One region of the Modicisalibacter sp. 'Wilcox' genome, then DNA from elsewhere that is predicted to be linked to it. Evidence: predicted binding sites of a transcription regulator. Region 1 holds the regulator's gene; each other region holds the start of a gene.
The links. Region 1 encodes LexA, which represses DNA repair genes until DNA is damaged. Its sites were predicted from a motif close to TACTGTNTANNTANACAGTA; they were not measured.

Region 1 (9,940 bases):
GTCCCGCGCTACGTGAAGTTCGTCGACGTCTTTCCGATGACGGTGACCGGCAAGATTCAGAAGTACAAGATGCGCGAGGTGGCGAGCCAGGAACTGGGGCTCTAGGGCTTTCGGCCCGCCCGGCCTTGCGCCGGGCGGGCCGTCGTCTCACATCCCCTTGGGCGCGAAGATCCCCGGCGCATTGCGCCAGTAGCCCTTGTAGTCCATGCCGAAGCCGAACACGTAACGGTCCTCGACCTCGAGACCGCAATAATCCGCCTTGAGCCCCGGCACGGCCTTGCGATCGTGGCGCTTGTCCACCAGCACGGCCGTGGACACGCTGGCCGCCTGCGCCTCGCGGCAATATTCGAGAATGGCTGCCAGGGTGGCGCCTTCATCGAGGATGTCGTCGACGATCACCACATGCCGGCCGGCCATGGGAATCTCCGGCGACACCCGCCAGAACAGCTCGCCGCCCCGCGTGCGCCCGCGATAGCGGGTGGCATGCAGATAGTCCACCTCGAGCGGGAAGCCCAACCGCGTCAGCAGGTGGCCGGTGGTAATCAGGCCGCCGTTCATCACGCAGTAGAAGACCGGCAGCTTGTCGCCCAGACGCTCGGTCATGGCCTCGGCCATGCGATCCAGCGCCGCCTCGACCTCGCTCTGACTGATCAGGCAATCGGCATTGTCCATGATCTCGCGCATGGAGTGCAGGGAGTCGTGGTGTTGGGTATCGAGTTCAGACATCGGAATCCTGATCAGTGTCTCTGTCGTGGGAATCGCGGGGGGATGGCGTGCCCCGGCGCGAGGAAGGTGACGACGAGGATGGCTCGTCGTGAGGCCGGGAGGCCGTGGTCTCGGCGACCGACTCCGGCGCGTCGGTGCGGCGTTCGGCGACGTGCAGTTCGCGGGCGGGAATCGCCACGACCGCCCCCGCCTCGGCGGCCAGGTCGGCACAGTGCAGCAGCACCTCCTGCTGGATGGCCTGATGCGTCGCCCAGTCGGTGGTCCGGGTGTAGGCATGAATCAGGATCTCCAGGGTGGAGTCGCCGAAATGCTGGAAGTAGGCCATGCACAGATCGTCGGCCTCGATGTCGTCGTGCTGCTCGAGGTAGTCGCGGATACGCCGGGTCACTGACGCCACCCTGTCGAGGTCGGCATAGCGCAGGCCGATCCGCTCCTTGATGCGACGGTTGTGCATGCGCGAGGGATTCACCACCACCATCGCGCCGAACATCATGTTGGGCACGTACAGCGGGCGGGTGTCGAAGCCGCGGATGCGCGTCAGGCGCCAGCCGATGTCCTCGACGACGCCCTCGATGTCGCGATCCGGCGAACGGATCCAGTCGCCCACCTTGAAGGGGTTGTCGAGATGGATCGCCAGCCCGCCGAAGAAGTTGGCCAGCACGTTGCGTGCGGCAAAGCCCACCACCAGCCCGCCGACGCCGCCGAAGGCCAGCAGGCCGGAGGGCGACATGCCCAGCGCCTGCAACGCCGCCAGCACCACCAGGGTCAGGATCAGTGCACCGACCAGCTTGCTGATCGCCGAGGCCATGGAGGCGTCGAGCGGCCGGGCAGGATGCCGGGGCGGCGGAAACACCAGACGCCGTTCCACCTCGCGGGTCAGGCGGATGCCGAACCAGCCGAGCATGACCAGCGTGAACAGCCACAGCGCGGTGGGCGCCCGGGTGGCCACCCAGGTCAGCGACAACCGCTGGCCGATCAGCCCCGCCAGGGCGATCAGCGCCACGCCCCAGATGCCCACCCACAGCGGCCGGCGTATCGCCCACAGGGCGACATCGTCCCAGCGGCTGCGGGTGCGTGACAGCCAACGGGCCGCCCGCCAGATCACCAGCCGTGTGAAGCCGTCGACCAGCAGCGCCGTGGCGAGAATCACCAGCGGCGTCACCAGCGCGGCCGGCAGCGACACATGGCGGCTCACCCACTGCTCGAGCGGCGCCAGCACCTCCAGCACGTCAGTCCTCCCGCGGGGCCGGGTCGGTCTCGATCAGCCCTTCCAGCCGGGCATGAATGCGTCGCCAGCGCGACAGCGCCGGCAACGAGGCCAGATCGGGGCGCGCCCGGCTGTAGCGCAGCCGGGCCGGCCGCTTGGTGGTACGGCCGACACAGGCGTCGAGCACCGCCTGGGCGGCCGGGCGGTCGTTGCAGACCAGCACCATGTCGCAGCCGGCATCCAGCGCCTCGCGGGCCCGTTCGGCGGGGCCGCCGGCCACGTGCGCGCCGGCCATCGACAGGTCGTCGGAGAAGATCGTGCCCTTGAAGCCCAGATCCTCGCGCAGCATGCCCAGCCAGCTCGGCGAGAAGCCCGCCGGGCGCGCATCGAAGGCCGAATAGACCACATGGGCAGGCATGACGCCCTCGAGACGCCCGGCCAGGGCCGCGAAGGGGATCAGGTCGTGCTCGCGCAGTGCCTGCAGCGAACGCGGGTCTTCAGGCAGCTCGTGATGCGAATCGGCGGCAACCCCGCCATGTCCCGGAAAGTGCTTGCCCACGGCCACCATGCCGGCCTCGTGCAGCCCGTCGACGAAGGCGCCCGCCATGGCCGCCACCGCCCGGGGATCGCGGGAGAAGCTGCGATCGCCGATCACGCTGGACACGCCCGCATCGACATCGAGCACCGGGGCGAAGGTCAGGTCCAGCCCGCACGCCGCCATTTCCAGGCCGATCAGCCACCCCGCATCGTGGCAGAACTGCCGCGCCCGCTCCGGGTCGTCAACATAGCAGCGTCCCAGCCGGCCCATCGACGGCAGCCGGGTGACGCCCTCACACAACCGCTGCACGCGCCCGCCCTCCTGGTCGATGGCCAGCAGCAGATCGCCACGCAGGCGACGGATCGCGTCGCACAGCCTGCGCACCTGGGCGGCATCGACGATATTGCGCGCAAAGAGGATGACGCCTCCGACCTCGGGACGTTGCAGCAGTTCGCGCTCCTCGCGCGTCAGGGTGGTGCCTTCGAGATCCAGCATCACCGGACCGATGGGTTGGGTCATAAGCGATGTCCTTGCCCGTGAAGGGGGCCGATTCTAGAGCAATGGCGTGGTCGACGACAGCATCCGGGCACTCAGGCGTGAAGCCACACCGGCGTGCCGGACGGCGCCAGTTCGCCCAGCCTCAGCAGGGTCGCGTCCCGCAGCCGGATGCAGCCGTGCGAGGCGGGACGCCCCATCGGCTCGCTTTCCGGCGTGCCGTGCAGATAAATATAGCGGCGCTGGGAATCGACGCTGCCACCCCGGTTGAGGCCCCGCTCGAGGCCGCAGAGCCAGAAGATGCGCGTCAGGATCCAGTCGCGTTCGGGGTAGTCGGCGGCCAGCGCCGGCGAATAGACCTCGCCGGTGGGTCGGCGGCCGCGAAACACGCTGCCCGACGGCATGCCGGCACCGATCACCGCACGGATATAGTGCCAGCCCAGCGGCGTGCCCCCGCTGCCCTCGGCCTGGCCGACGCCGGCGGCGGCCGTGGACGCCGGGTGCGTCTCCAGGCACTCGCGGCCGCGCCAGACGTGCAGCACCTGGCGTGCCACATCGACCTCCAGCCAGACACCATCCTCGGGCGGCAGCGCCTCCAGACGCGGCGTCACCGGGCTCATACCGCCACCGCCCGGGGCGGTTCCGGCAGCGGCGCATTCATGCCGGCCACCACCACCGGGCGCAGGCGGCGAACCAGGTCGCGCACGCTGACGTGCTCGCCGTAGTCCTTCTCGGCGATGTCGCGCAGCGCGTCCAGTCCCGACAGCGTGAAGATCACCGTGCCCAGCATGAAGTGCAGCCGCCAGAAGCGCTCGGCGTCCGGCAGCTCCGGCGTGGCCCGGCGCACCAGCTCGGTGAAGCGGGTGAAGACGCTACCGTAATGCTGCTGGATGTAGCCACGCAGGTGCCCCTGGGCCTGGGTGTAGGCCAGCCCCAGAAGGCGCATGAAGACCTTGAGGCTGTTGCGCTCGGCGGGCACCTCCAGCACGGTCCGGGCCATGTTCTCCAGCAGCACCTCGAGCGGGATCGGCCGGCCCTCGTACTCCCTCTCGAGCGCGTCCAGGGTCGCGTGGAAGCGCTCGGTGAAGGGATCCAGATAGCGGGCGAAAACGGCCTGGATCAGCGCCTTCTTGGAGCCGAAGTGATAGTTCACGGCAGCCAGGTTGACCTTGGCCTTGCTGGTGATGGTGCGCAGCGACGTCTCGGCAAAGCCGCGCTCGGCGAACAACACTTCGGCGGTGTCGAGAATGCGGGTCACCGTGTCGGTCTGAGCCATGCTATATCCCTGCCTGCTGATAAACGGCTGTTTGAAACGTTATGGAAATTCTACGCGGCTTACCGAAAGACAACAATCCGTCGCGTTTCAAACACACCCGATCAGCCCTGATGACCACGGGCAGCGATTACTGGATACAATGCCATGCTGTATACTTAGCCACATACCCACATCGCCAGCGACCAGCGGAGGCCGCATGAGCCGCTCTCTTACCCCGCGCCAGCAGAATGTCTACGACTTCATCGTCAAGACCATGAACGAGCTGGGCTATCCGCCGACCCGCGCCGAGATCGCCCGGGGCCTGGGCTTCCGCTCGCCCAACGCCGCCGAGGAGCATCTGCGCGCGCTCAAGCGCAAGGGGGTGATTCGCATGATCCCGGGCACCTCACGAGGCATTCGTCTGCCGCCGCAGGAGGCGGAGTGCGCCCCGGACGGCGAGCCGGGCCTGCCCGTGATCGGCGAGGTCGCCGCCGGCAGCCCGATCCTCGCGGCCGCCCACATCGACCGCTACTGTCCGCTGTCCCCCGATTTCTTCTCGCCGCGTGCCGACTACCTGCTGCGCGTGCGCGGCCTGTCGATGCGCGACGTGGGTATCCTCGAGGGTGACCTGCTCGCGGTGCATCGCACCAACCGGGTTCGCGACGGCCAGATCGTGGTCGCCCGGCTGGAGGACGAGGTTACCGTCAAGCGCTTCCAGCGCCGGGGCCGTCACGTGACCCTGCTGCCCGAAAACGAAGACTTCGCCCCGATCGAGCTCGACCTGCGCCAGGACGCGCTGGAGATCGAGGGCATCGGGGTCGGCGTCATCCGTGGTGGCAACGGCCAGGCACTCAACTGAGGCGCGAGCCCCGCGCATGCGCAAGATCCTGCATGCCGACTGCGACTGCTTCTATGCCGCGATCGAGATGCGCGACAACCCGGCGCTGCGCGACATCCCGCTGGCGATCGGCGGCACGGCGGCCCAGCGGGGCGTCATCGCCACCTGCAACTACCCGGCGCGCGCCTTCGGCATCCATTCGGCGATGCCCACCGCGCGCGCCCTGCGCCTGTGCCCGCACCTGACCCTGCTGCCACCGGACTTTCCCCGCTACCGCGACGTGTCCGCACGCATTCAGGCGATCTTCCGCGAGCTGACGCCACGGATCGAGCCGCTCTCGCTCGACGAGGCCTATCTCGACGTCAGCGAGGTACGCCGCTTCCGGGGCAGCGCCACCTGGATGGCCCGCTGGCTCAAGGAGGAGACACACCGGCGCACCGGCATCACGCTCTCGGTGGGGGTGGCGCCCAGCAAGTTTCTCGCCAAGATCGCCAGTGACTGGGACAAGCCCGACGGCCTGACGGTCATTCCGCCGGAGGCCGTCGAGGCCTTCATCACCGAGCTGCCGGTGGACCGGCTCCACGGCGTGGGGCCGGCCACCGCCGCCCGGCTGGCGGCACTGGACATCGCCACCTGTGCCGACCTGCGCCGCTGGTCGCGGGAGGCACTCGTCGAGCACTTCGGCAAGTTCGGCCAGCGCCTTTTCGAACTCGCCCGCGGCATCGACGACCGCCCCGTGCAGACCGAGCGCGAACGCAAGTCGGTCAGCGCCGAGACCACCTTCCATCAGGACCTGCCCGACCTCGCGGCCTGCCGGGCGGCCCTGCCGGCGCTGGTCGAGCGGCTGCGAAGCCGCCTGGCCCGCCATGGCGACCCGCCGCTCAAGGGCAGCTTCATCAAGGTCCGCTTCGACGACTTCACGCTGACCACCCTCGAGGCCGGCGGCGCCCGGGTGGACGCCGATCAGTTCCTGGCACTGCTCGAGGCGGCCTGGCAGCGCGGCGCCCGCCCGGTGCGCCTGCTGGGGGTCGGGGCGAGGCTGAAACCGGCGGCGGATGCCCGCCAGCTCACGCTCTTCACCTGACCCGGCTCAGGCGAACACGACGGTCTTGTTGCCGTGGATCAGCACCCGGTCCTCCAGGTGCCAGCGCAGCCCGCGGGCCAGCACGGCCTTTTCGATATCGCGCCCGAAACGCACCAGATCCTGTGCCGTGTGGCAGTGCGAGATGCGGTGCACGTCCTGCTCGATGATGGGGCCGGCATCCAGTTCCTGGGTGACATAGTGGCAGGTGGCGCCGATCAGCTTGACGCCGCGCTCGTAGGCCTGATGATACGGCCGCGCGCCGGCGAACGAGGGCAGAAAGCTGTGGTGAATGTTGATGACCCGACCGGCATAGTGCTCGCACAAGGCCGGTGGCAGGATCTGCATGTAGCGTGCCAGCACCACGGCATCGGCCCGCGCCGCCTCGATCCGCCGGCGAGTCTCCTCGAAGGCGTGCGTCTTGTCCGTCGTCGGTACCGGGACATGATGAAAGTCGATACCGTGCCACTCGACGAGATCGCGCAGATCCTCGTGGTTGGAAATCACGCAGGGAATCTCGCAGTCGAGTTCGTCGGCCTTCCAGCGATAGAGCAGGTCCACCAGGCAGTGCGAGGCGCGGGATACCATCAGCACGATGCGCTTGCGTCGCTGGGTATCGTGGAACGCCCAGTCCATGGAAAAGGTCTCGGCGATGGGTGCGAAGGCGATCCGCAGAATCTCGTCATCCACGGAAGACGCAAAGCGAATCTCGTAGCGCATGAAGAAACGCCCGGTGGCCAGATCCGAGTGCTGATTGGCCTCGGTGATGGAGCCGCCCTGGGCGGCGATGAAGCCGGAAACCCGGGAAACGATCCCGACCTGGTCGGGGCAGGAAACGACGAGACGATACGAATGAGCCATGAAAGGTCCGCTGTGGTCGCAAGGAAAGGCACTGAAGGCCAACTATTCTAACCAAATCGCGGCCCTGCGCTAACGCGCGTTGTGAGCCCCGGGAGCCATCCCGTATAGTGGGGCTCCCCTGACAATGCCGTGTCGATGATGTTGCACTCTCGCGTCCAGATCCGCCCTCGCCGCAAGCCACCGCTGTCCTTCCTGCCCCTGGGCGGCAGCGGGGAGATCGGCATGAACCTCAATCTCTACGGCTATCGACACGACTGGCTGGCGATCGACTGCGGCATGATGATCCGTCAGGACCTGCCCGGAGGCCCTCTGCAGGTGCCGGATATCGAGCGTCTTCCCGAGCAGGGCATCCGTCCCCGGGCGCTGTTCATCACCCATGGCCACGAGGATCACATCGGCGCCGCCGCCTGGCTGTGGCCGCACTGGGGCTGCGACATCTACGCCACGCCGCTGGCCGCCGGCCTGCTGCGCGCCAAGTTCGCCGAACGCGGCCTGCCCGACACCGCGATCCGGGTGGTCGCGCCGGGCGAGGCGCTGGAATGCGGCGGCTTCACGCTGCGCTATCTGCCGCTGACCCACTCGATTCCCGAGAGCTGCGCCCTGCTGGTCACCACGCCCCACCATCGGGTGCTGCACACCGGCGACTGGAAGCTCGACCCCGAGCCGCTGATCGGCGAGCCGGCGGACCCCGAGCTCTATCGCGCCATCGCCCCCGTCGACCTGGTCGTCGGCGACTCCACCAATGCCTGCGTCCCCGGCACGTCGCGCAGCGAGGGCGAGGTCGCCCGGGCCCTGGAACGCACGGTCGCCGAATGCGAAGGGCGGGTGATCGTCTCCTGCTTCGCCAGCAACCTGGCACGCATCCTGGCGCTGGGCCGCGCCGCACAGCGCTGCGGCCGGCGCGTCGCCCTGGTGGGCCGCTCGATGCAGCGCATGGTCAGCGTGGCCCGCGGTCTCGGCTATCTGGACGACTTTCCGCCGCTGGTCCCGATCCGCGATGTCGGCTACCTGCCCGCCGAAGAAGTCATGATCATCGCCACCGGCAGCCAGGGTGAATCGCGGGCCGCGCTGTCACGGCTCGCCCGGGGCGGCCACCCCGACCTCGCCCTGCAGGCGGATGACACGGTGATCTTCTCGGCCAAGGCCATTCCCGGCAACGAACGGCTGATCGAGCGGCTGCAGGCCGCCCTCGCCCGCCTCGGCGTGCGGGTGCTGGAAGAAGGCGGTCACCCCGATCTCCACGCTTCCGGCCATCCCGCCCGGGCGGAACTGCGCATGCTCTACGAATGGGTCCGGCCCCGCCGACTGCTGCCGGTACACGGCGAACTCCGTCATCAGGAGGCACACCAGGCGCTGGCCCGCGAACTGGGTATCGACGCCCCCTTGATCCCCGGCAACGGCGACTGGATCCAGCTGGATGCGGACGGCCTCGCCCTCGAGCGGCGCCTGCCACTGACCCCGCGTATCGTGCACGAGGACAGCGTGCGTGACCTCGCCGGGCTGGAGCCTCACCCCCGGGCCCGCCATGAACGGGAGGGCGAGTTCGCCCTGCTGCTGCCCGTGACACTCACCGCCTCGGGGTGGCAACGCGTGGGGCGCCTGCTGCTGGACTACACCGGGCCATCGCCCCTGGACGATACCGCCTTTGCGGACTGGCTCGATGACACCCTGACTCGACTGAATGCCGAGACACCGGCCGCGCTGCGCACCCAGCTGCAGGGGCCGCTGCATCAATGGCTGGCCGACCACCTGCGTCGCCCGCCGACTCTTCACCTGCAGATCTCGGCGGCGGAAGCGCTTCAGTAGCCACCCGAGTCATCGCGTCACTCTGGCAAGCACCCACGAAAAAAGCGGGCGATTTCTCGCCCGCTTTTCCCGCTGCATTGATCATCGGGGTACGCCGCTCGACATCGCCCGACCCCGGCCCCTGCAGCCGAGCGAGTCTACCGCCATGCCGTCAAACTCAGCTGTCGGCCTGCTTGTTCTTCGGCGGCCGGCCGCGGCGGCGACGAGGCTGCTCGCCGACCAGATCATCCAGGGACAACCCGGCATCGTTGATCGCCTCGCGGATCTCCTCGAGCTTGCGCGCCTTGACCGACTCTTCCTCCTGACGGCGACGCTCTTCTTCCTGCTTCTGCTCGATGACCTCGTTGATCACGTCGGCCAGCTTGTTGAGCTGTTCCATGCTCAACTGACGTGCGGCGGCGCGTGCCACGTTCTTGTTGCGAGCGATCTTTTCCAGGGACTCGGCTGACATCGTCCTCCTCCATACCAGGCTGCGAAATACCGAAAACGGCATGAGTGTGTAAAAAGTATATGGTCAGGGAGGGAATTGGCAAGAAAAGACGGCGCCGATGCCGAGGAAAACCCCGGCACCGGCACGTCCATCAGGGAAGGAATGACGTCGACATGTCGCGCTGACTAGCCGCCCGTCATGTTCATGAAGCGGACGATCTGGACATCGCCGTCGGTCGAGAAATGATGGCGCTCGGGCTTGAGCGGCATGGCATCGATGATGCGCTGCTTGAGGGGTTCGATCTCGCCGGGATGACGACGCAGCACCTCACGCAGATCCACCGAATGCTCGTTGCCCAGACACAGCAGAAGACGCCCTTCCGCCGTGACACGAACCCGGTTGCAGGTATCGCAAAAATTGTGGCTATGCGGAGAAATGAATCCGACGCGGACCGGACTGTCCGGCATCACGAAATAGCGGGACGGCCCCAGGGTCGTCTCGGTAGTTGGCGTCAGTGAATAGGCGGTTTCGATCCAGCGCTGCACGTCATCGCTGGAACAATAGGTTTCCCCCCGCGAGTGATCCGAGACATCACCCAGCGGCATCTCCTCGATGAAGCTGATGTCCAGCCGCTCGCGACGCGCGAAGTTGACCAGGTCGAGCACCTCGTCATCATTGCGCCCCCGGAGGATCACGGCATTGA
Region 2 (9,940 bases), on a different contig from region 1:
TACCTGGGCAAGGGCGTGCTCAAGGCGGTCGAGGCGGTCAACGGCCGCATCCGCGAGGCGCTCATCGGCATGGACGCGAGCGACCAGCGGGCGCTGGACAACGCCATGCTCGAGCTCGACGGCACCGACAACAAGGCGAACCTCGGTGCCAATGCCATCCTCGCCGTGTCACTGGCCGCGGCCCGCGCCGCGGCGGTGGACAAGGGCGTGCCGCTGTACGCGCACATCGCCGAGCTCTACGGCCAGCCGGGGCAGTACCTGATGCCGGTGCCGATGATGAATATCCTCAACGGCGGCGAGCATGCCGACAACAACGTCGACATCCAGGAGTTCATGATCCAGCCGGTGGGCGCGCCGAACTTCCGCGAGGCGCTGCGCATGGGCGCCGAGGTCTTCCATGCGCTGAAGAAGGTGCTCGCGGGTCGCGGCCTGTCCACCGCGGTAGGCGACGAAGGCGGCTTCGCGCCCAACCTGGCGTCCAACGCCGAGGCCCTGGCGGTGATCAAGGAGGCCGTCGAGCAGGCCGGTTATACCCTGGGCAAGGACATCACCCTGGCGCTCGACTGTGCCTCCAGCGAGTTCTATCAGGACGGCCAGTACAACCTGGCGGGCGAGGGCAAGTCCTACGACGCCGCCGGCTTCGCCGACTACCTGGCCGGGCTGTGCGACGATTACCCGATCGTCTCCATCGAGGACGGCATGGACGAGTCCGACTGGGACGGCTGGAAGGCGCTGACCGAGAAGCTCGGCGACAAGGTGCAGCTGGTCGGCGACGACCTCTTCGTCACCAACACGCGCATTCTCAAACGCGGTATCGACGAGCAGATCGGCAATTCCATCCTGATCAAGTTCAACCAGATCGGCTCGCTCTCCGAGACGCTCGACGCCATCCGCATGGCCCAGGACGCCGGTTTCACCGCGGTGATCTCGCATCGCAGCGGCGAGACCGAGGACACCACCATCGCCGACCTGGCAGTGGCGACCTCCGCCGGCCAGATCAAGACCGGCTCGCTGTGCCGCAGCGACCGTGTCGCCAAGTACAACCGCCTGCTGGTGATCGAGCAGCAGCTCGGTGACAAGGCCCGCTACCCCGGCCTCAAGGCCATCAAGGGCCAGGGCTGAACGCTCCATCAGGTCTCACCGCGCCGCCGGCCAGCCGGCGGCGCTTCCCGCCTGTCAGTCCTTATCCATGTCGCGTGTAAGCGATCTCCTACACGGCCTGTCCGCCGGGGTGGGCAATGTCGCATGCCCACGGACCTTGTGTGATTTAACTTATTGTTCTTAAGGCTTATTCCGTCCGGATTGCGGTTCATTCGCGCTGCCGCCGTCCGCTACCCCGGTTGTGGCAATCCTGCGATGCGGCAAAATGTCCGAGGGATACGGGAAAGCGAACTCGGTTCGCGAAGGCAGGACGCCGCGGGATACGGTGGAATGCCATGGGATGCACAACGGTCCGTCGCGCCTGGCAGGACGCCATGCGGGGCAGGGAAGGGGCCGAGGGAAGCGGGCAGAGGATGTTGCCCGAAAGGGATTGTTTCGGGATCAGGCGGCCAGCGGCCGCCTTTTTTCGTTGCCTGTCCGCCCCGAGGCGGGCCCGGGGCGGGAACCGATCAGCGCTCGAGAAGCGGCTTCTTGCCGGGCTTGCCGTCCCAGTCGGTCGCGTCGGCCGGCGGATCTTTCTTCTCGGTGATGTTGGGCCACTCCTCGGCGAGTTCGGCGTTGAGCGCGATGAACTCCTGCTGGTCGTCGGGCAGTTCATCCTCGGAGTAGATGGCCTCGGCCGGGCACTCCGGCTCGCACAGTGCACAGTCGATGCATTCGTCGGGGTGGATCACCAGAAAGTTCGGCCCTTCGTAGAAGCAGTCGACCGGACAGACCTCGACGCAGTCGGTGTATTTGCACTTGATGCAGTTTTCGGTGACGACGAATGTCATGGTGTCTCCCTCGGATCATGGCGGGTCGGAGGCGACCGACATGTCCGGTACAGTCGGTCATGGCTGGTTATAAATGACGGGGCTATTATAAGGCCCTATTCTAAGTTGGCTCATTCTAGTCGCGGCCCGCCGGGAGCGGCAAGCGGGGCGATCGAACGATTGCGCATGAGGTCATGCCCGCTCGCCGTGCCGCCTAGAGCCGCTCGCGCCAGCGATAGAGCAGCTCGAGCGCCTGCCGTGGCGAGAGCTCGTCCAGCGCCAGTTCACCGAGCTCGTCGACCAGCGGATGCCGGGCGCTGGCGAACAGGTCGGGCTGCTGCGGCGCCGGCGCCGTGTCGTCGGCCCGGATCGGGCGCTGGCTCTGGTCGATCTCCTGCTGCTCCAGCCCGGTGAGCTTCTCGCGGGCCCGGGCGACCACGGCGGCGGGCACCCCCGCTAGCTGGGCCACCTGCAGGCCGTAGCTCTGGCTGGCCGGGCCTTCCTCGACACGGTGCATGAAGACGATACCGTCGCCGTGTTCAGCGGCGGTCAGGTGCACATTGCTCACGCCGTCGATCTGCTCGGCCAGCGCGGTCATCTCGAAGTAATGGGTGGCGAACAGGGTCAGGGCGCGCACGCCCGCCAGATGTTCGGCGCTCGCCCAGGCCAGTGACAGGCCGTCGAAGGTGCTGGTGCCGCGGCCGATCTCGTCCATCAGAACCAGGCTCTCGGCGGTGGCGTTGTGCAGGATGCTGGCGGTCTCGGTCATCTCGACCATGAAGGTCGAGCGCCCGCCGGCCAGGTCGTCGCTGGAGCCGATGCGCGTGAAGATACGATCCAGCGGGCCGATCTCGGCGCTGTCCGCCGGCACGAAGCTGCCGCTGTGGGCGAGCAGGGCGATCAGCGCCGCCTGGCGCATGTAGGTCGACTTGCCGCCCATGTTGGGGCCGGTAATCACCAGCATGTGGCGCTCGCGGTCGAGGTGCAGGTCGTTGGGCACGAAGGGCGCATCACTGACGTGCTCGACCACCGGATGGCGTCCGCCGCGGATGGTCAGGCCGGGCGTCTCGGCGAGCCGCGGACACGCCAGATCGAGCGCCAGGGCGCGCTCGGCGAACGCCGCCAGCACGTCGAGCGCGGCCAGGGCGCGGCCGCTGGCCTGCAGGGCGTCCAGCTCGGCACCCAGGGTGTCGAGCAGCCCCTCGTAGAGCAGCTTCTCGCGGGCCAGGGCGCGAGACTTGGCGGACAACGCCTTGTCCTCGAACTCCTTGAGCTCGGGGATGATGAAGCGCTCGGCGTTCTTCAGCGTCTGGCGGCGGATGTAATCGGCCGGCGCCTCGCGAGCCTGGGCGCGGGGAATCTCGATGTAGTAGCCGTGAACCCGATTGTAGCCGACCTTGAGGCCGGCCAGCCCGGTGCGTTCGCGCTCGCGGGTCTCCAGCCGGACCAGATAATCGCCGGCGTGCTCGGCCAGGCCGCGATGCTCGTCGAGTTCGGCGTCGAAGCCCTCGGCGATCACGCCTCCGTCGCGGATCACCACCGGCGGGCTCTCGACCAGGGCGCGCGTCAGGGTATCGGCCAGCTCGGGGTAGGGGCGGATGTGGCGCTTGAGCCCGTCCAGGGCGGAGCCCTCCTCGAGCGTGGCGAGGCTCGCCTGCAGCTCGGGCAGGGCGTTGAGCGCATCGCGCAGGCGGGCCAGGTCCCGCGGGCGAGCGCTGCGCAGCGCCACGCGGGCGAGGATGCGCTCGACGTCGCCGATGTGCTTGAGCGTCTCGCGCAGGTCGAGATGGCGCTCGCTGTCGAGCAGGCGCTGCACGGCGCCCTGACGCGCGATGACCTGGTCGCGGTCGCGCAGCGGACGATTGAGCCAGCGCTTGAGCAGCCGCGAGCCCATCGCCGTGGCGGTGGTGTCGAGCACGCTGGCCAGGGTGTTCTCGCTGCCGCCGCCGAGGTTGGTGTCGATCTCCAGGTTGCGGCGACTGGCGGCGTCGATGACCACCGACTCGTCGCGACTCTCCACGCCCAGCGCGGTGACGTGGGGCAGGCGCGAGCGCTGGGTGTCGCGGGCGTAGTCGACCAGCACCCCGGCGGCGGTGATCGCGCATTCCAGGTGAGCGCAGCCGAAGCCGCGCAGGTCGGCGACGCCGAACTGGTCGCACAGCAGGCGAGTCGCCGAGTCGTGATCGAACAGCCAGGCGCTCTGGCGCGTCAGCCCCGGGCGCTCGGCGAGGGCCGGCGGCAGCTCGAGGCCTTCGGCCACCAGCAGCTCGGCGGGGGCCAGGCGGTGGATCTCGGCGAGCAGGTCGGCCTCGCCGTCGACCTCCAGCACGCTGAAACGCCCGCTGGAAAGCTCCAGCCAGGCCAGCCCCCAGCGCTCGCCCTGCGGGTGCAGGGCCAGCAGCAGGTTGTCGCGCCGGGCGTCGAGCAGCGCCTCGTCGTGCAGGGTGCCGGGCGTGACGATGCGCACCACCTGGCGCTCCACCGGGCCCTTGCTGGTCGCCGGGTCGCCCATCTGCTCGCAGATGGCCACCGACTCGCCGGCCTTGACCAGCCGCGCCAGATACCCCTCGGCGCTGTGATAGGGCACGCCGGCCATGGGGATCGGCGCGCCCGCCGACTGACCGCGGGCGGTGAGCGTGATGTCGAGCAGCTGCGCGGCGCGCCTGGCGTCGTCGTAGAACAGCTCGTAGAAATCGCCCATGCGGTAGAAGAGCAGCACGTCGGGGTGCTCGCGCTTGATCTTCAGGTACTGGGCCATCATCGGCGTGTGGGTGGTCGACTTGCTGGCAACCGCGTCTGGCATGGCGTTGGAGGCTTCCCTGTGGCGTGGGCACATCCGTCGAAGACGGCGATCGTGGCCGGCCATTCTAGCGCAGTCGACGAGCGGGTCCACAGGCCGCCAGGGCGGGGCACGGGCGTGGCGGCTTCTGCTAAGCTGACGGCTCATGCACAGGGAGACGTGATACGGTGAATCACGGACGGATGCTGTCGCAACAGACGACCCGGGCGCTCGCCGAGCGCCTGCAGCGGCTCTGCCTGGAGCGGGGCGTGATGATCACCACCGCCGAGTCCTGTACCGGCGGCGGGGTGGCCAGCGCCATCACCGATATCGCCGGCAGCTCGGGGTACTTCGAGACCGGCTATGTCACCTATTCCAACGCCGCCAAGCAGCGACTGCTGGGCGTGCCGGAAGCGACCCTCGCCGAGCGGGGCGCGGTCAGCCGCGAGACCGTCGAGGCGATGGTCGCCGGGGCCTGCCATGAGAGCGGTGCCGACCTGGCGGTGGCGATCAGCGGCGTCGCCGGCCCCGGCGGCGGCAGCACCGACAAGCCGGTCGGCACGGTGTGGTTCGCCTGGGGTGACGCCCGGGCCTGTCGCAGTGAATGCCGCCACTTCGCGGGCGACCGCCGGGCCGTTCGCGAGCAGGCCGTGCACCGGGCGCTGGCCGGGCTGATCGAGGCGCTGACCGCTGCCGAAAGCGGTGCGAAGTGGACGCTGGAGGGATAGGCGGAGGCGGTTTTTTTCGTCATAATACTGGTCAATCATACAGTGTCCGGCAGGCGTCGGTTCGCGGCCCTTCCGCCCGTGTCGCCGGTGCTGCTTTCACGCGTTTTCAGGAGGCCTTTCATGGCACAGGACGACAATCGCACCAAGGCGCTCAACGCGGCGCTGTCCCAGATCGAGCGCCAGTTCGGCAAGGGTGCCGTGATGCGCATGGGCGACGCGCCCCGGGTGGCCATGCCGGCCGTTTCCACCGGCTCGCTGGGGCTGGACATCGCGCTGGGTATCGGCGGGCTGCCCTACGGTCGCGTGGTGGAAATCTACGGGCCGGAGTCCTCGGGCAAGACCACCCTGACCCTGTCGGTGATCGCCGAGGCGCAGAAGCAGGGCAAGACCTGCGCCTTCATCGACGCCGAGCACGCCCTCGACCCGAGCTATGCCGAGAAGCTCGGCGTCAACATCGACGACCTGCTGGTCTCGCAGCCGGACACCGGCGAGCAGGCCCTCGAGATCTGCGACATGCTGGTGCGCTCCGGCGGGGTCGACGTGATCATCGTCGACTCGGTGGCGGCCCTGACGCCGCGGGCCGAGATCGAGGGCGAGATGGGCGACTCCCACGTCGGCCTGCAGGCCCGCCTGATGTCCCAGGCGCTGCGCAAGATCACCGGCAACATCAAGAACGCCAACTGCATGGTGGTGTTCATCAACCAGATCCGCATGAAGATCGGCGTGATGTTCGGCAGCCCCGAGACCACCACCGGCGGCAACGCGCTGAAGTTCTACTCCAGTGTGCGTCTGGACATCCGCCGTACCGGCTCGGTCAAGCAGGGCGACGAGGTGACGGGCAACGAGACCCGCGTCAAGGTGGTCAAGAACAAGGTCTCGCCGCCGTTCCGCCAGGCCGAGTTCCAGATCCTCTACGGCAAGGGCATCTATCATGCCGGCGAGGTGGTCGATCTGGGCGTGCAGTGCAAGCTGATCGACAAGGCGGGCGCCTGGTACAGCTACCAGGGCAGCAAGATCGGCCAGGGCAAGGCCAATGCCGCCCAGTACCTCGAGGACAACCCGGCGGTGATGGAGGAGATCGAGAGCCAGATCCGCGCCCAGCTGCTCAACACGCCGGAACCCAAGGCCAAGGAAGGCGAGGCCGAAGCGGTCGAGGCACCGCTCGAGGATCGTGACGAACTCATCTAGGCGGCCGTCATGACCCCGGATTCGCTTGCCACGCCGCGCGACGACGCCATCCGCCTGCTGGCGCGTCGCGAGTACGCCGCCGCCGAGCTGCGCACCCGCCTGACCGCCAGGGGCCATGAGCCGGCGGCGGTCGAGGCGGCCCTCGCCCGGCTGGCCGAGGAGGGGCTGCAGTCGGACGCGCGCTTCGTCGAGCACTTCGTGCGCAGCCGCATCCAGCGCGGCCAGGGGCCGGTCAAGATCCGCGCCGAACTCGGCCGGCGCGGCGTGGATGGCGAACTGATCGGCGCGGCCCTGGACGAGGCCGGCTGCGACTGGCAGGCGCTGGCCTGCGAGGTGCTGGCCAAGCGCTTCGACGGGCCCGGCGACGGGCCCCGCGAGCGGGCGCGACGCCAGCGCTTCCTGGCCGGGCGCGGCTTCGATGCCGGTCAGGTCCATCACGCCCTGGCTCATGCCTGGCGCGAGACCTGATCCCCCCGGTGGCGGGCAGACCCGGTTTCCGAGGTTGCCTGCCCCTTTCCCGTCTCCTCTCTTTTCCCCACCGACCCGGCGACGGCACCGGTGCTCTCTTGCGCCGCCATTGACGGCCGCGTCTTTAGTCCCCCGCTGAACGCGTTATACTAGAGCGCCTTGCGACGGCTCAGGGCGGCCTGTTCCCGTCATCTTCCGGCTCGCTTCGCGCACGTTCGGTGTCGAGGCGTCGAGTGACTGCCATGGCCGCAGCGCCCTAACGCACATTGCCACGGATTTGCTATGAAAAGCGCAGATATCAGACAGGCCTTTCTGGCCTTCTTCGAGGAGCAGGGCCACACCATCGTGCCGTCGAGCTCGCTGGTGCCGGAGAACGACCCGACCCTGCTGTTCACCAATGCCGGCATGGTGCCGTTCAAGGATGTCTTCCTTGGCCGCGATCCGCGCCCCTACGTCCGCGCGACCTCGGCCCAGCGCTGCGTGCGCGCCGGCGGCAAGCACAACGACCTGGACAACGTCGGCTACACCGCGCGCCACCATACCTTCTTCGAGATGCTGGGCAACTTCAGCTTCGGCGACTACTTCAAGCGCGAGGCGATCCGCTTTGCCTGGACCTTCCTCACCGAGCGTCTGGGCCTGCCGGCCGACAAGCTGTGGGTCACCGTCCATGTCAGCGACGACGAGGCCGAGCGCATCTGGAAGGACGAGATCGGCGTCGATCCCGAGCGCTTCTCGAAGCTCGACGAGGACAACTTCTGGCAGATGGGCGACACCGGCCCCTGCGGCCCGAGCTCGGAGATCTTCTTCGATCACGGTCCCGATGTGTGGGGCGGCCCTCCCGGCAGCCCGGAAGAGGACGGCGATCGCTACATCGAGATCTGGAACCTGGTGTTCATGCAGTACGATCGCGATGCCGCGGGTACCCTGACGCCGCTGCCCAAGCCGTCGATCGACACCGGCATGGGCCTGGAGCGCATCGCCGCGGTGATGCAGGGCGTGCACTCCAACTACCAGATCGACCTGTTCGCCAACCTGCTCAAGGCGGCGGCGGACGTCATCGGCCACCATGACATCACCACGCCCTCGCTGCGGGTGATCGCCGACCATATCCGCTCCTGTGCCTTCCTGATCGTCGATGGCGTGCTGCCCTCCAACGAGGGGCGCGGCTACGTGCTGCGCCGGATCATCCGTCGCGCGGTGCGCCACGGCCACAAGCTGGGTGCCCGCGAGCCGTTCTTCCACCGGCTGGTGGCGGCGCTCGACGCCGAGATGGGCGAGGCCTATCCGGAGCTGAGCAAGGCCCGCGAGCAGATCGAGAAGGTCCTGCTCAAGGAGGAGGAGCAGTTCGCGCGCACCCTCGATCACGGCATGGGCCTGCTCGAGGCGGCGCTGGCGGAGCTCGACGGCGAGGTGCTGGCCGGCGAGACCATCTTCAAGCTCTACGACACCTACGGCTTTCCCTTCGACCTGACCGCCGACATCTGCCGCGAGCGCGGCGTGACCCTCGACGAGGCCGGCTTCGAGCGCGAGCTCGAGGCCCAGCGCGAACGGGCCCGGGCGGCCAGCCAGTTCGGCGCCGACTACGGCGCGGCGATCGAGGTGGAGGGCGAGACCGCCTTCACCGGCTACGACCGGCTCGAGGACGAGGCCCGCATCACCGCCCTGGTCGATGGCGAGGGCAATGCGCTGGCGGCGCTGGAGGCCGGGCAGACGGGCGTGGTGGTGCTCGATCGCACGCCCTTCTACGGCGAGTCGGGCGGGCAGGCCGGCGACACCGGCTATCTCGAGGCCGACGGCGCGCGCTTCCAGGTGACCGACACCCAGAAGCAGGCCGGGCATCACCTGCACCATGGGGTGATGGTCGAGGGCGTGCTCGAGGTCGGCGGTCATGTCGCGCCGCGGGTGGACGCCTCGCTGCGAGCGGCGACCATGCGCAACCACTCGGCCACCCACCTGCTCCACGAGGCACTCAAGCGGGTGCTGGGCGAGCATGTCCAGCAGAAGGGCTCGCTGGTGACCGCCGAGCGGCTGCGCTTCGACTTCAGCCATTTCGAGGCGCTGAGCGCCGAGCAGCTCACCGAGGTGGAGGCCATCGTCAATCGCGAGATCCTCGCCAATGCCGCGACGGGCATTGAGCACATGTCGCTCGACGAGGCCAGGGCGCGCGGTGCCGCGGCGCTGTTCGAGGCCAAGTACGGCGAGGACGTGCGGGTGCTGACCATCGGCAGCGACGGCTTCTCCGTCGAGCTGTGCGGCGGCACCCACGTGGCCCGCAGCGGCGACATCGGCGCCTTCCATATCCTCGCCGAGACCGGCATCGCCGCCGGCGTGCGGCGCATCGAGGCGGTCACCGGGGAGGGCGCGTTGGCCTACTTCCGGGAGCAGGAAGCCCGCCTGGCGCGGATCGGCGAGCGTCTGCGGGCCAAGCCCGAGCAGGTCGAGTCGCGGGTCGACGCCCTGCTCGAGCGCAACCGGGCGATGGAGAAGGAGCTCGAGCGGCTCAAGGCCAAGCTGGCCAGCGCGGCGAGCAACGACGTGCTTGCCGAGGTCCAGGAGGTGGCGGGCGTCAAGGTACTGGCCAGGCAGCTCGAGGGGGTCTCCGGCAAGGAGCTGCGCACCCTCATGGATCAGCTCAAGAACAAGCTGGGCTCCGGCATCCTGGTGCTCGGCGTGGCCGATGCGGACGCCGGCAAGGTCAGCCTGATCGCCGGGGTCACCGATGACCTGACCGGGCGGGTCAAGGCCGGGGCGCTGGTCAATCATGTCGCCGGGCAGGTCGGCGGCAAGGGCGGCGGGCGCGCCGACATGGCCCAGGCCGGGGGCAGTCGCCCCGAGGCCCTGCCGTCGGCCCTGGCCGGTGTGCC
Region 3 (9,940 bases), on a different contig from region 1:
TCTCGTCGGTGGCGTCGTTGGTGCGCCGGGCGAGCTGACGAACCTCGGTGGCCACCACCGCGAAACCACGGCCGGCATCGCCGGCCCGGGCCGCTTCGATGCTGGCGTTGAAGGCCAGCAGGGTGGTCTGCATGGAGATGTCGTTGATGACGGTGACAAAGTTGTCGATGCGACCTGCATCGCAGCGCAGCGAGGTGACCTGTTCGGCGGCCTGACCGATGCGGGCATTGAGAGCGCGCAGCTCATCGACCATGGCATTCAGGGCGTCCTGGCTGCGCTTCGATTCGCTGGTCGTGAAGTCGGTGACCTGCCGGTTGCCCTTCAGCAGCTCCGAGAGGTCCGAGAAGGACTCGCGCAGGGCGACCACGGAGTCGCCGAACCCGGTGAGGTTGGTGAACAGGTGCTGGTGCAACCGCTGTTCGGACTCCAGGGTGTCGATGCGGGCTTGAAGATGATCGCGCTCGGCGCGCAGCGCGTCGGTGGTGGCATTCGTGGCATCTCGAGCAGACGATGGGCTACGTCGAAAGAATCGCATGCGGTCTCCGGATGGGGCTGAGGCAGGGGGCACGGCTTCCCGACAGGGGGCGCGGGGCCCCCGTCGGTGGAGGATGTGTCAGCCGGCGCGTTCGAACAGCAGGTTGTTCTCCAGGTGGATGTGCTGCATCAAGTCGTCGCGGAACTCGCGCAGTCCGGCATAGAGCGCTCGCCAGGTGGTGCAGGCGCCCTTCGGGACGGTGATGTCGTCGGTCAGTGCCATCAGCCGCTCGAGGTGTTCGCCGTGGTCGCCGTGTTCCTGGCGCATCACCGCGATGGGGTCCCGGGCCTGTGCGCCCATGCCCTGGCGCAGCATGGGGAAGAGGATTTGCTCCTCCTTCTGCATGTGGCTCTCCATCTCCTGATGGAGCTCGGTGAGCAAGTCGGCCAGGCCGTCAGGGCAGGTATCACGGCTACCGTGAACGTGTTCGACGCGGCGTGCCATGCGGATCAGCTCGGGCAGCTGCTGGCGGTGAACGTCGTGATAGCGGCTCAGGATATGGTCGATCAGCTCGTCGTTGCTGGCCGACTGCCAGTCGCGCTCGTCGCTCTCGCCCTTCGCCAGCGTTTCGAGCTCGGCGACCAGAGCCTCGGGGGCCAGGCCCGCCCGCTCGGCGGCCTCGCGCAGGCTGATGCGACCGCCGCAGCAGAAGTCGATGTTGTGGTCGTGGAATATCCGGGTCGCGCCGGGCAGGGTGAGGGCGGTGCGGCCGACGCTCTGTTCGATCAGGTTCATGGCGGTCGTTCCTTGGCTGGGTGTGTGGCAGGGAAGGCATGTACTCTTTATTAGCAATCGGCATGCCAGTTCGCGGAGGCCCATTTTGTGGGGCCTCGAGGCCGGGATGGTGAAATATACCCAGATCGATTAGGGTAGATTGAACCCTTAAAGGTATCAATCACCATGCTCGATGAGACCCTGCTGGCGGACCTGGTTGCCGATCTGCCCAGCGCCGTGCGGCTGCAGCGTCTGGTGCGAACCCTGCGCGAGGGATTTTGCTGCGGCGCCGTCTGTCTGCTGCGCCTGGAGGAGGGCAGACTGGTGCCGGTGGCCGTGGATGGCCTGGTGCGCGAGGCGCTGGGGCGACGCTTCGAGGTGGCCCAGCATCCGCGCCTCGCCACCATCCTGGCCAGCCGGCGCCCCACCCTCTTTCCGTCCGATGCCGGCCTGCCCGACCCCTACGATGGCCTGGTGGAGCAGCAGCCCGGCCAGCCGCTGCATGTCCATGACTGCATGGGGGTCAGCCTGCACGTCGAGGGCGAGCCCTGGGGGGCACTGACGCTGGATGCCCTGGAGGCTGGGACCTTCGATGCCGCCGATCGGATGGCCCTGGAGCGCTATGCGTTGCTGATCGAGGCGGCGGTGCGGGTCAGTCGCCTGGAGCGTGACCTGCGAGCCCTGCGCATGGCCCAGCCGGAGAGTGGCCTGCCGCTGGCGGTACCCGACGCCCGGGACATCCTCGGCCATAGCGCCGTCTTGAAGCGGCTGTTGCGAGAGCTCGATGTGGTGGCCGCTTCGGACCTTGCGGTGCTGTTGCATGGCGAGACCGGTGTCGGCAAGGAGCTCTTCGCCCGACGCCTTCACCGCCGCTCCGCGCGTCACGCCGCGCCGCTGGTCCAGGTCAACTGCGCCGCGCTGCCGGAGTCGCTGGCCGAGAGCGAGCTGTTTGGCCATGTGAAGGGCGCCTTCTCCGGTGCCACGGCCGAGCGCGCCGGGCGCTTCGAAGCGGCCGACGGCGGTACCCTGCTGCTCGACGAGGTGGGCGAACTGTCGTTGCCGGTCCAGGCCAAGCTGTTGCGTGCCCTGCAGGAGGGGGAGGTCCAGCGACTGGGAGAGGACGTTCCGCGGCGTGTCGATGTGCGCATCATCGCCGCCACCAACCGGCACCTGGGCGAGGCGGTGCGCGAGGGCAGCTTCCGTGCCGATCTCTATCACCGGCTGTCGGTCTATCCGGTGGCGATCCCGCCCCTGCGCGAACGAGGCAGCGACGTGCTGATACTGGCCGGCCACTTCCTGGAGATCAATCGTACCCGGCTCGGGGTACGCAGCCTGCGTCTCTCGCCTGAATCGGAGGCGGCGCTGTCGCGCTATGACTGGCCCGGCAATGTACGTGAACTGGAGCACGTGATCAGCCGTGCGGCGATCAAGGCCTTGAGCCAGGGCGCTCGGCGTGACGACATCGTGACGCTGGAGCCGGAGTGGCTCGATCTGCCCTTGATGGAAAACGGGAGAGGCGTTCTCGAAGACCCGGAGCGCACGGAGGAATCCGTTCCGGCCACCCTGCGCGAGCGCGTGGAGCATGCCCAGCGACGGGCCATTCGCGAGGCTCTCGGGGACTGCCAGGGGCGCTGGGCAGCGGCCGCCCGCCGCCTGGAGGTCGATCCCAGCAATCTGCACAAGCTGGCCCGGCGTCTGGGGTTGAAATAGAAGGTTCTTCGACAACCGACCGATGGGATCGTCCGTGCCCCCGATCATGCCGGCATTGTCATTCCTGCCGATGCCCGTTGGCGAGCCGAGCCGACGGGCATCGGCGTTTTACGGCTGCGTCACAGCGTCATGAAGGGGGAGGCCTCCTGATTCTGGAACTGGTAGACCTTGTAGGGTTCCTGCTGCGGCCCCGGCATGCCGGGAGTGCCGCTCGGCATGCCGGCCAGTCCGATGCCGTCGATTTCGGGCTGCTGCTCGAATAGGGCCTTTACCGCCGCCAGCGGCACATGGCCTTCGATGGTGTAGTCGCCCATCTTGACGGTGTGACAGGCGCCCAGGCCATAGGGGACGCCGGCGGCCTTCTTGATTCCGGCGAGTTCTCGGTCGTCGACGATGGTGACGTCGACCCCCATGTCTTCCAGGTGACGGGCGTAGCCATCGCAGCAACCGCATTGCGGGTTCTTGTACAGAGTGGCTTCGTGCGGCAGGGCGGCATTGGCACTGGTGGCGCCCATCAGCAGGCCGGTAGTGATCAGAAGGCGAGACAGAGTGATTTTCATGCGGGATAACCCTCGTTGACGATAAACAAGTCTGTGATGTGGGGTGTAATGTGGGGTTCGAGACGCCGCAGGGCGGCACGGAGCATCAGTTCATCCGACCGCCATGGGGCACGGCACGACAGGAGATCGTGAGCGGAGCCTGGCGCTCGCGACACGGCTGCCGGTGAGCGGATGCCAGTTGGCCTTGTCCGGCCGCCAGAGGCTGTCGGGCGGGGGAACTCAGGCTCTGGGAGGGCGACGCGGGGGCTCGGGGACATGTTCGCTCACGGTGACGGCGGCCATGAGCGGGCGAGCGAACGGGGGCGTGACCGCGGGCTGTAACGAGGCCACGGGAGGCGCACAAGCCGAGCCGCAGTCCGCCTGCATGTCCGGCGTCTGTCCCTGGGCGAGCATCTTGCCCTGAAGCGGGGAACAGTCGTTCCGGCAGGTAAGCGTGGCTGCGTGGCTCGTGGGGAGCGTGACCAGGACCAGCAGCAGGACCAGCGGCAGCGCCAGCAGGCGTGGCCGGGTCTGTCGGTTCGGCAATGTCCAGGTCCGCAATGGCATGGCGGGCTCCCCGAGGCGTCGAGCTCATTGAACCCGAGACGCCCGGACGATGCAATCCTCGCCACCAGGCTCGCGGGCGAGGCGGCCGTCGTGATCCTGTCGGGCGGAAAAGTGGCAAATCCACTAAGACGAATTAACCATTTTGCGTATTTCTTAACATGGGTTATCTACAGGCCGCCGGGCAAGGCATGTAGGGTGGGACTGGACAGGGACGCCGGCCAGGGAAGAACGGGCACAGGACGCTCGCAATGCCAGGGATGCACGAGCAGGACGCTTGTGGTGAGCTTGCAGGGAGGCGCGACGATTGAAGGCCTGCTCCGAGAGGGGCAGGCCTTTTCTTTGCTCATGCATGACGCTCAGTGGACCTTCGCCACGGGCAGTTCCGCCCAGCGGGTCGTCCAGCGGTGGCTGCGGTTCGCGCAGCGCAGCGGCCAGGCGGCGCCGGGGCGGGGCATGCCGAAGGCCACGGTATCGCGTCCCAGGTGCCGGTTGAGGCGGTCCAGCGTGGCCATCAGCGCTTCACTGCGTCGCCGCTCGGAATCGCCCTGCGGCGCATCGAGCAGCGACAGCTGGTGATGGTCGGCATCGATCAGGTCGAGCAGCATCACGCCGCCCTTCAGGAACCGATACCCCCGACGGTGAATGCGCTCGAGCGCAGCCAGCGCCGCCTGCAGGATCAAGCGGCTGTCGTCGGTGGGGTGATCCATCTCGATGACGAGGCTCGGTGCGTACTGAGGCAGATCCACTCGGTGGGGAGGGGTGCGGAGAAACACCTGCACCGCACGGCACAGGCTGCGCTGCTGCCGCAGCTTTTCCGCACCCCGCTGGGCGTGCTGTCGAATCGCCTCGCGCAGCTCCCCGAGTTCATGGATCAGCTGCCCGAAGCTGCGCGAGGTCATGATGCGCTGTCTGGTTGCAGCGGTGTCGTTCATCTCGATTGCCGCAATGCCGCGCAATTCCAGCACGGTACGCGAGAGCGGGGCGCCGAAGCGCCGGCGAATCGCGCGGGAGGCGGCATGGCGCAGCTGCGCGGCGGTGCGGATGCCCGCCAGGAACAGGCGTTCCGCCAGCCGTCGGCCGACACCCCAGATCTCCTTCAGGTCGGTGCGCGAAAGCAGCGCCCGGGTTTCGGGGCCGTCGGCGGTGAGCACGCAGACGCCGTCATGCTCCTCCTTCTTGGCCGCGCGGTTGGCCAGCTTGGCCAGGGTACGCGTGGGCGCGACTCCCACGGACACCGGAATGCCGGTGTACTGGCGCACCCGTCGATGCAGCCTGCGCGCCAGGGCGAGCGTGCCGTCGGCATCGAGACCGTCGAAGCGCACGAACATCTCGTCGATCGAGTAGGGCTCGACCCCCGGGGCAAGCTCCTCGAGCACCGCCTGAACCCGGGCGGACATGTCGCCGTAGAGCTCGTAGTTGGACGAGAGCAATACCGCGCCGTGGCGTGTCGTCAGGTCGCGCAACCGAAAGGCCGGGACGCCCATCCCCACGCCCAGCGCCTTGAGTTCCTCCGAGCGGGCGATGACACAGCCGTCGTTGTTGGAAAGCACGCCCACCGGGGTGCCTTCCAGGCGTGGCTGGAAGACGCGCTCGCAGCTGACGTAGAAGTTGTTGCAGTCGACCAGGCCGAACATGACCGCCTCACACCGGGTACTGGTGAATCACGGCGCGGACCACGCCCCAGATCTGGCAGTCGTGCTCGACAAGGGGGATCGGGGCATAGCGCGGATTGCCGGAGACGAGACAGGGGCGGCCGTGATGCATCTCGTAGCGCTTGACGATGATTTCGCCGTCGACGAGGGCGGCCACCATGTGCCCGGGGCGCGGGTCCAGCGAGCGATCGATGATCAGCAGGTCGTCCTCGTGCATGCCGAAGCCGTCCATGCTGTCGCCGCTCACGCGCATGAAGAAGGTGGCACTGGGGCGCTTGACCAGGTGTGCGTTGAGGTCGAGCCGGTCGCTCGCGTAGTCCTGGGCCGGCGAGGGAAAGCCGCTGAGGCCGGCGCGGATGCGGATCGTGGAGACGGGCAGGGCAAGCGGCATGGCCGGTTGCCGGGGGCGATAGAGAGCGTGTCGCGACATGGCCGAATCCCTGTCGTTTCGAAAGCTGTATTTATATACAGTATTCGGCGGAATTCCTGTCATGGCAACCCTGGCGTGCCGGGTCATCCCCCCGCTGCTCGAGCGACGTATTGTCGGCGGTGACGGACATTTTGCATGGGCCCCACCGGCGGTGGGGCTATTGAGAGTAGTCGTGAGAGTACCCGGTGGATCGCCTGCGCGGCTTCGAGCGGGCCGCGTTCAGGCGGGCCCTGTGCCGGGCCAATAAAGCTGCTGGACTTCCTGAAAGGCGGCCAGCCCCAGAGGGCCCAGCTCGCGGCCGAGGCCGCTGCGCTTGACGCCCCCCCAGGCGCCCTGGGGCGGGGCGAGCTGGTCGGTGTTGATCCACACATTGCCGGCCTCGAGCCGCCGGGCGACCGAGGCGGCGCGGTCGGCGTCACCGCCGACCACGCTGGCGGCGAGGCCGAAATCGCTGTCGTTGGCCAGCGCGATCGCCTCGGCGTCGTCGTCCACCGATCGCGTGCAGAGCACCGGGCCGAAGATCTCCTCGCGCCAGAGTCGGCTGGTGACGGGGACGTCGCGATAGAGCGTCGGCGCGATGAAGTAGCCGTGCCCGGGCAGGTCACGATGGCGTGGATCGCGTACCGCCGTGAGGCCTTCCTCCCGGGCGATGGCCAGATACTGCATGACCCGTGCCCGCTGCCGGTCGTTGACCTGGGGGCCGAGCGTGGTCGCGCTCTCCAGCGGGTCGCCGAGTACCAGGGCGTCGATGCGGCTCGCCAGGGCGTCGTGAAGCGGCTCGGCGAGCGCGCGATGGACCAGCAGGCGCGAGGTGGCCGAGCACATCTGCCCGGCATTGAAGAACAGGCCGTTCATCACCAGCTCGGCGGCCTGGTCGACATCGGCGTCGTCGAGCACCAGGATCGGCGACTTGCCGCCCAGTTCCAGGGACAGGTTGCGGGTGCCCGCGGCGGCGGCGCGCATGACGGCCTCGCCGGCACGGTTGCTGCCGGTGAAGGAGAGCTTGTCGATGCCGGGATGACGGCTCAACGGGATGCCCACCCCCTCGGCATCGCCGTTGACCAGGTTGAGCACGCCGGGCGGCAGGGCGATCGCCGCGGCGATCTCGGCGATCGCCTGCTCGGGCAGCGGCACGACCTCGGAAGGCTTGAAGACCACCGTGCAGCCGGCGGCCAGCGCCGGGGCGAGCTTCCAGGCGCCGGTCACCAGGGGGAAGTTCCAGGGCGTGATCAGCCCCGCCACGCCCACCGGGTTGCGATAGCCGCGAGCCCGGATGCCGTCGGCCTCGATCGGCACGACCTCGCCCTGGCGGGCATCCAGGTCTCGCGCCTGCGTGGCGTAGTAGCGGTAGCAGGCGACGGCATCGTCGACGTCGATGGCGGCTTCGCCGAGGGGCTTGCCGCCGTTGCGGGCGATGGTTTCCACGAGGCCGGCATGGCGGCCGGCCAGCGCATCGGCCATGGCGTCGAGATAGGCGGCGCGCTCGCTGCCGGGCCGCTCCCGCCAGGCGGGCAGGGCACGACGGGCCGCGGCGACCGCGGCCTCGACGTCACGGGCATCGCCGGCGGTGACATGTCCCAGGAGGGTCTCGCGATAGGGGTCGATGATCGCCAGGCGGCGGGTGGCCCGGCTGGTCACCCAGCGGCCATCGATGAACTGATGAAGGGAGTCGGACATTCTGGGGGCCTCAGGCTAGCCGGGCAGCAGGCGCCGGCGGCGTATCGCCGCCGGTCGCGCGCCCGGGAATCGATGTTCGATGAGGCGCATCGCGCCGGTGAGGATCAGCGTCAGGGCGATGTAGATGCCGGCGATCAGCAGCAGCGGTTCGTAGACCAGAAACGTCTCGTCGCGCACCAGATTGGCCGCCTTGAGCAGATCCATCATGGCGATGGTCGAGACCAGCGGTACCGACTTGAGCAGCAGGATCGCCTCGCCGGTCAGCGTCGGCAGGCACAGCTGGAAGGCGCGGGGCAGCCACAGGCGATGGAGAATCTGCCAGCGGCTCAGGCCGAAGGCGCGCCCGGCGGTCAGTTCGCCGTCGGGCACGCTGAGCAGGGCGCCGCGGATCACCTCGCCGGTATAGGCGCCGACGCTGATGGTGAAGGTCAGCGCGCCGTAGAAGAAGGGATCGCGCAGCATCGGCCAGATCAGGCTGTCGCGCACGCCGGGGATTTCCGGCAGCAGGCGGCCGACGCCGTCGTAGAAGAAGAACAGCTGGACCAGCAGCGGCGTGCCGCGGATCACCGTGGTGAAGCCGTGCACCAGCATCGCCAGCGGGCGCGGCCCCTGAATCCGGGCCAGGGCCAGGGCGACGGCCAGCGCCAGGCCCAGCGTGCCGGAGACCGCCACCAGCCACAGGGTGTTGACGAAGCCCGTCCACAGGTACCGCTGGTAGAAGGGGTCGGAAAGCCAGGAAAAGTCCATCGTTGCCCTCCTAGAGGCCCGGCTGGCCGCGGCGCACGTGGCGCTCCGCCCGGGCGAAGAGGGCGTTGGAGCCCAGCGTCATCACCAGATAGAGCGCGCCGGCGGCGGCGTAGAAGAGAAAGTAGTCGCGGGTGCTGGCCGCCGCCTGCTGGGCGGTGAAGAACAGCTCCTCGAAGCCCACCACGCTGATCAGCGCGGTGTCCTTCACGAGGATCAGCCACAGGTTGGACATGCCCGGCAGGGCATTGGGCAGCATGGCGGGCACCACGATGCGGTGAAAGCGCGTCCAGCGGGTGAAACCGTAGGCATCGGCGGCCTCCAGCTGACCGCGGGGGATGGCCAGGATGGCGCCCCGGAACACCTCGGTCATGTAGGCGCCCTGGACGAAGGCCAGCACGCCGACCGCACAGACGAAGCCGCCGATCTCGACATGGGTGTCGTCACCCAGTGCATTCAGCAGGGCATTGAGTGCCTGGGTGCCGGCGTAGTAGAGCAGGATGATCAGCAGCAGTTCGGGCACGGCGCGAACCAGCGTGGAGTAGAGCGTCCCCAGGGCACGCAGTGGCGGCCAGGCGCTGAGTCGGGCGCCGGCGCCCAGCAGCCCCAGGCCGAGGCCGATGGCGTAGGCCAGCAGGGCGATCTCGAGGGTCACCAGGGCGCCGTGCAGGATCGGGGCCGCCCAGTCGAGCAGCCCGGCATTCTGATAGCTAGACATGGTTGCAGCCTTGGTCGATGAAGAGGGGCCCGCCGCCATTCACTGGCGGGCGGGCCGTTCGCCGGGGAGCGCGGCTCCGGCGGCGATCTTCAGTCGCTGCAGATGTCGGTATTGAAATATTTCTGCGAAAGTTCGGCACACTGGCCGCTTTCCAGCACGCTGGCGATGGCGGTGTTGAGCTTCTTGCGCAGGGCGTCGTCCTCCTGGCGCAGGCCGATGCCCACCCCCTCGCCGAAGGCCGGGTCGTGGGGCGCGGTGGCACGGATCTCGTAGCCCTGTGCCTCGTCGCGCTTGACGAATTCGGTCATGGCGATCTTGTCGGCGAGAATGGCATCGACGCGGCCGGCCAGCAGGTCGCGGTTGGCCTGCTCCTGGCGGTCGTAGATCTTCAGCTCGACGCCGGTGTCGGCCAGCTTGCGACGCGCGAAGGTGGCGTTGGTGGTCGAGCCCTGCACGCCGAGGATCTTGCCGTCGAGCCCGTCGGGAATCTGCAGGTCACTGTCCTTGGCGGTGACGTAGGCCGCCGGCGTGTAGTAGTACGGGTCGGTGAAGTCGATGACCCGCTTGCGCTTGTCGGTGATCGACAGCGAATTCATGATCATGTCGATCTTGCCGCTGGCGAGTGCCGGGAAGATGCCGCTCCAGCCGGTCGGC

Region 2: the regulator LexA is predicted to act here: its motif matches at 5,446-5,465, upstream of recA (recombinase RecA).
Region 3: the regulator LexA is predicted to act here: its motif matches at 6,171-6,190, upstream of umuD (translesion error-prone DNA polymerase V autoproteolytic subunit).

The regions. Positions count from the first base shown of each region.
Region 1 is NZ_WNXF01000008.1:60,440-70,379, reverse strand. Features, by position in the region: gene G7A98_RS09230 (AMP-binding protein) at 1-105, shown strand, start outside; gene G7A98_RS09225 (hypoxanthine-guanine phosphoribosyltransferase) at 148-726, opposite strand; gene G7A98_RS09220 (mechanosensitive ion channel family protein) at 719-1,954, opposite strand; gene nagZ (beta-N-acetylhexosaminidase) at 1,956-2,990, opposite strand; gene G7A98_RS09210 (L,D-transpeptidase) at 3,062-3,586, opposite strand; gene G7A98_RS09205 (TetR/AcrR family transcriptional regulator) at 3,583-4,242, opposite strand; gene lexA (transcriptional repressor LexA) at 4,439-5,080, shown strand; gene dinB (DNA polymerase IV) at 5,097-6,143, shown strand; gene purU (formyltetrahydrofolate deformylase) at 6,150-7,001, opposite strand; gene G7A98_RS09185 (ribonuclease J) at 7,224-8,807, shown strand; gene G7A98_RS09180 (H-NS histone family protein) at 8,965-9,258, opposite strand; gene moaA (GTP 3',8-cyclase MoaA) at 9,423-9,940, opposite strand, start outside.
Region 2 is NZ_WNXF01000011.1:24,296-34,235, forward strand. Features, by position in the region: gene eno (phosphopyruvate hydratase) at 1-1,122, shown strand, start outside; gene fdxA (ferredoxin FdxA) at 1,611-1,934, opposite strand; gene mutS (DNA mismatch repair protein MutS) at 2,128-4,716, opposite strand; gene G7A98_RS11095 (CinA family protein) at 4,896-5,420, shown strand; gene recA (recombinase RecA) at 5,541-6,608, shown strand; gene G7A98_RS11105 (regulatory protein RecX) at 6,618-7,076, shown strand; gene alaS (alanine--tRNA ligase) at 7,359-9,940, shown strand, end outside.
Region 3 is NZ_WNXF01000024.1:1,139-11,078, reverse strand. Features, by position in the region: gene G7A98_RS16850 (methyl-accepting chemotaxis protein) at 1-535, opposite strand, end outside; gene ytfE (iron-sulfur cluster repair protein YtfE) at 614-1,270, opposite strand; gene norR (nitric oxide reductase transcriptional regulator NorR) at 1,436-2,959, shown strand; gene G7A98_RS16030 (DUF411 domain-containing protein) at 3,079-3,519, opposite strand; gene G7A98_RS16025 (Y-family DNA polymerase) at 4,422-5,699, opposite strand; gene umuD (translesion error-prone DNA polymerase V autoproteolytic subunit) at 5,707-6,147, opposite strand; gene G7A98_RS16015 (aldehyde dehydrogenase family protein) at 6,367-7,824, opposite strand; gene G7A98_RS16010 (ABC transporter permease subunit) at 7,840-8,571, opposite strand; gene G7A98_RS16005 (ABC transporter permease subunit) at 8,582-9,286, opposite strand; gene G7A98_RS16000 (transporter substrate-binding domain-containing protein) at 9,376-9,940, opposite strand, start outside.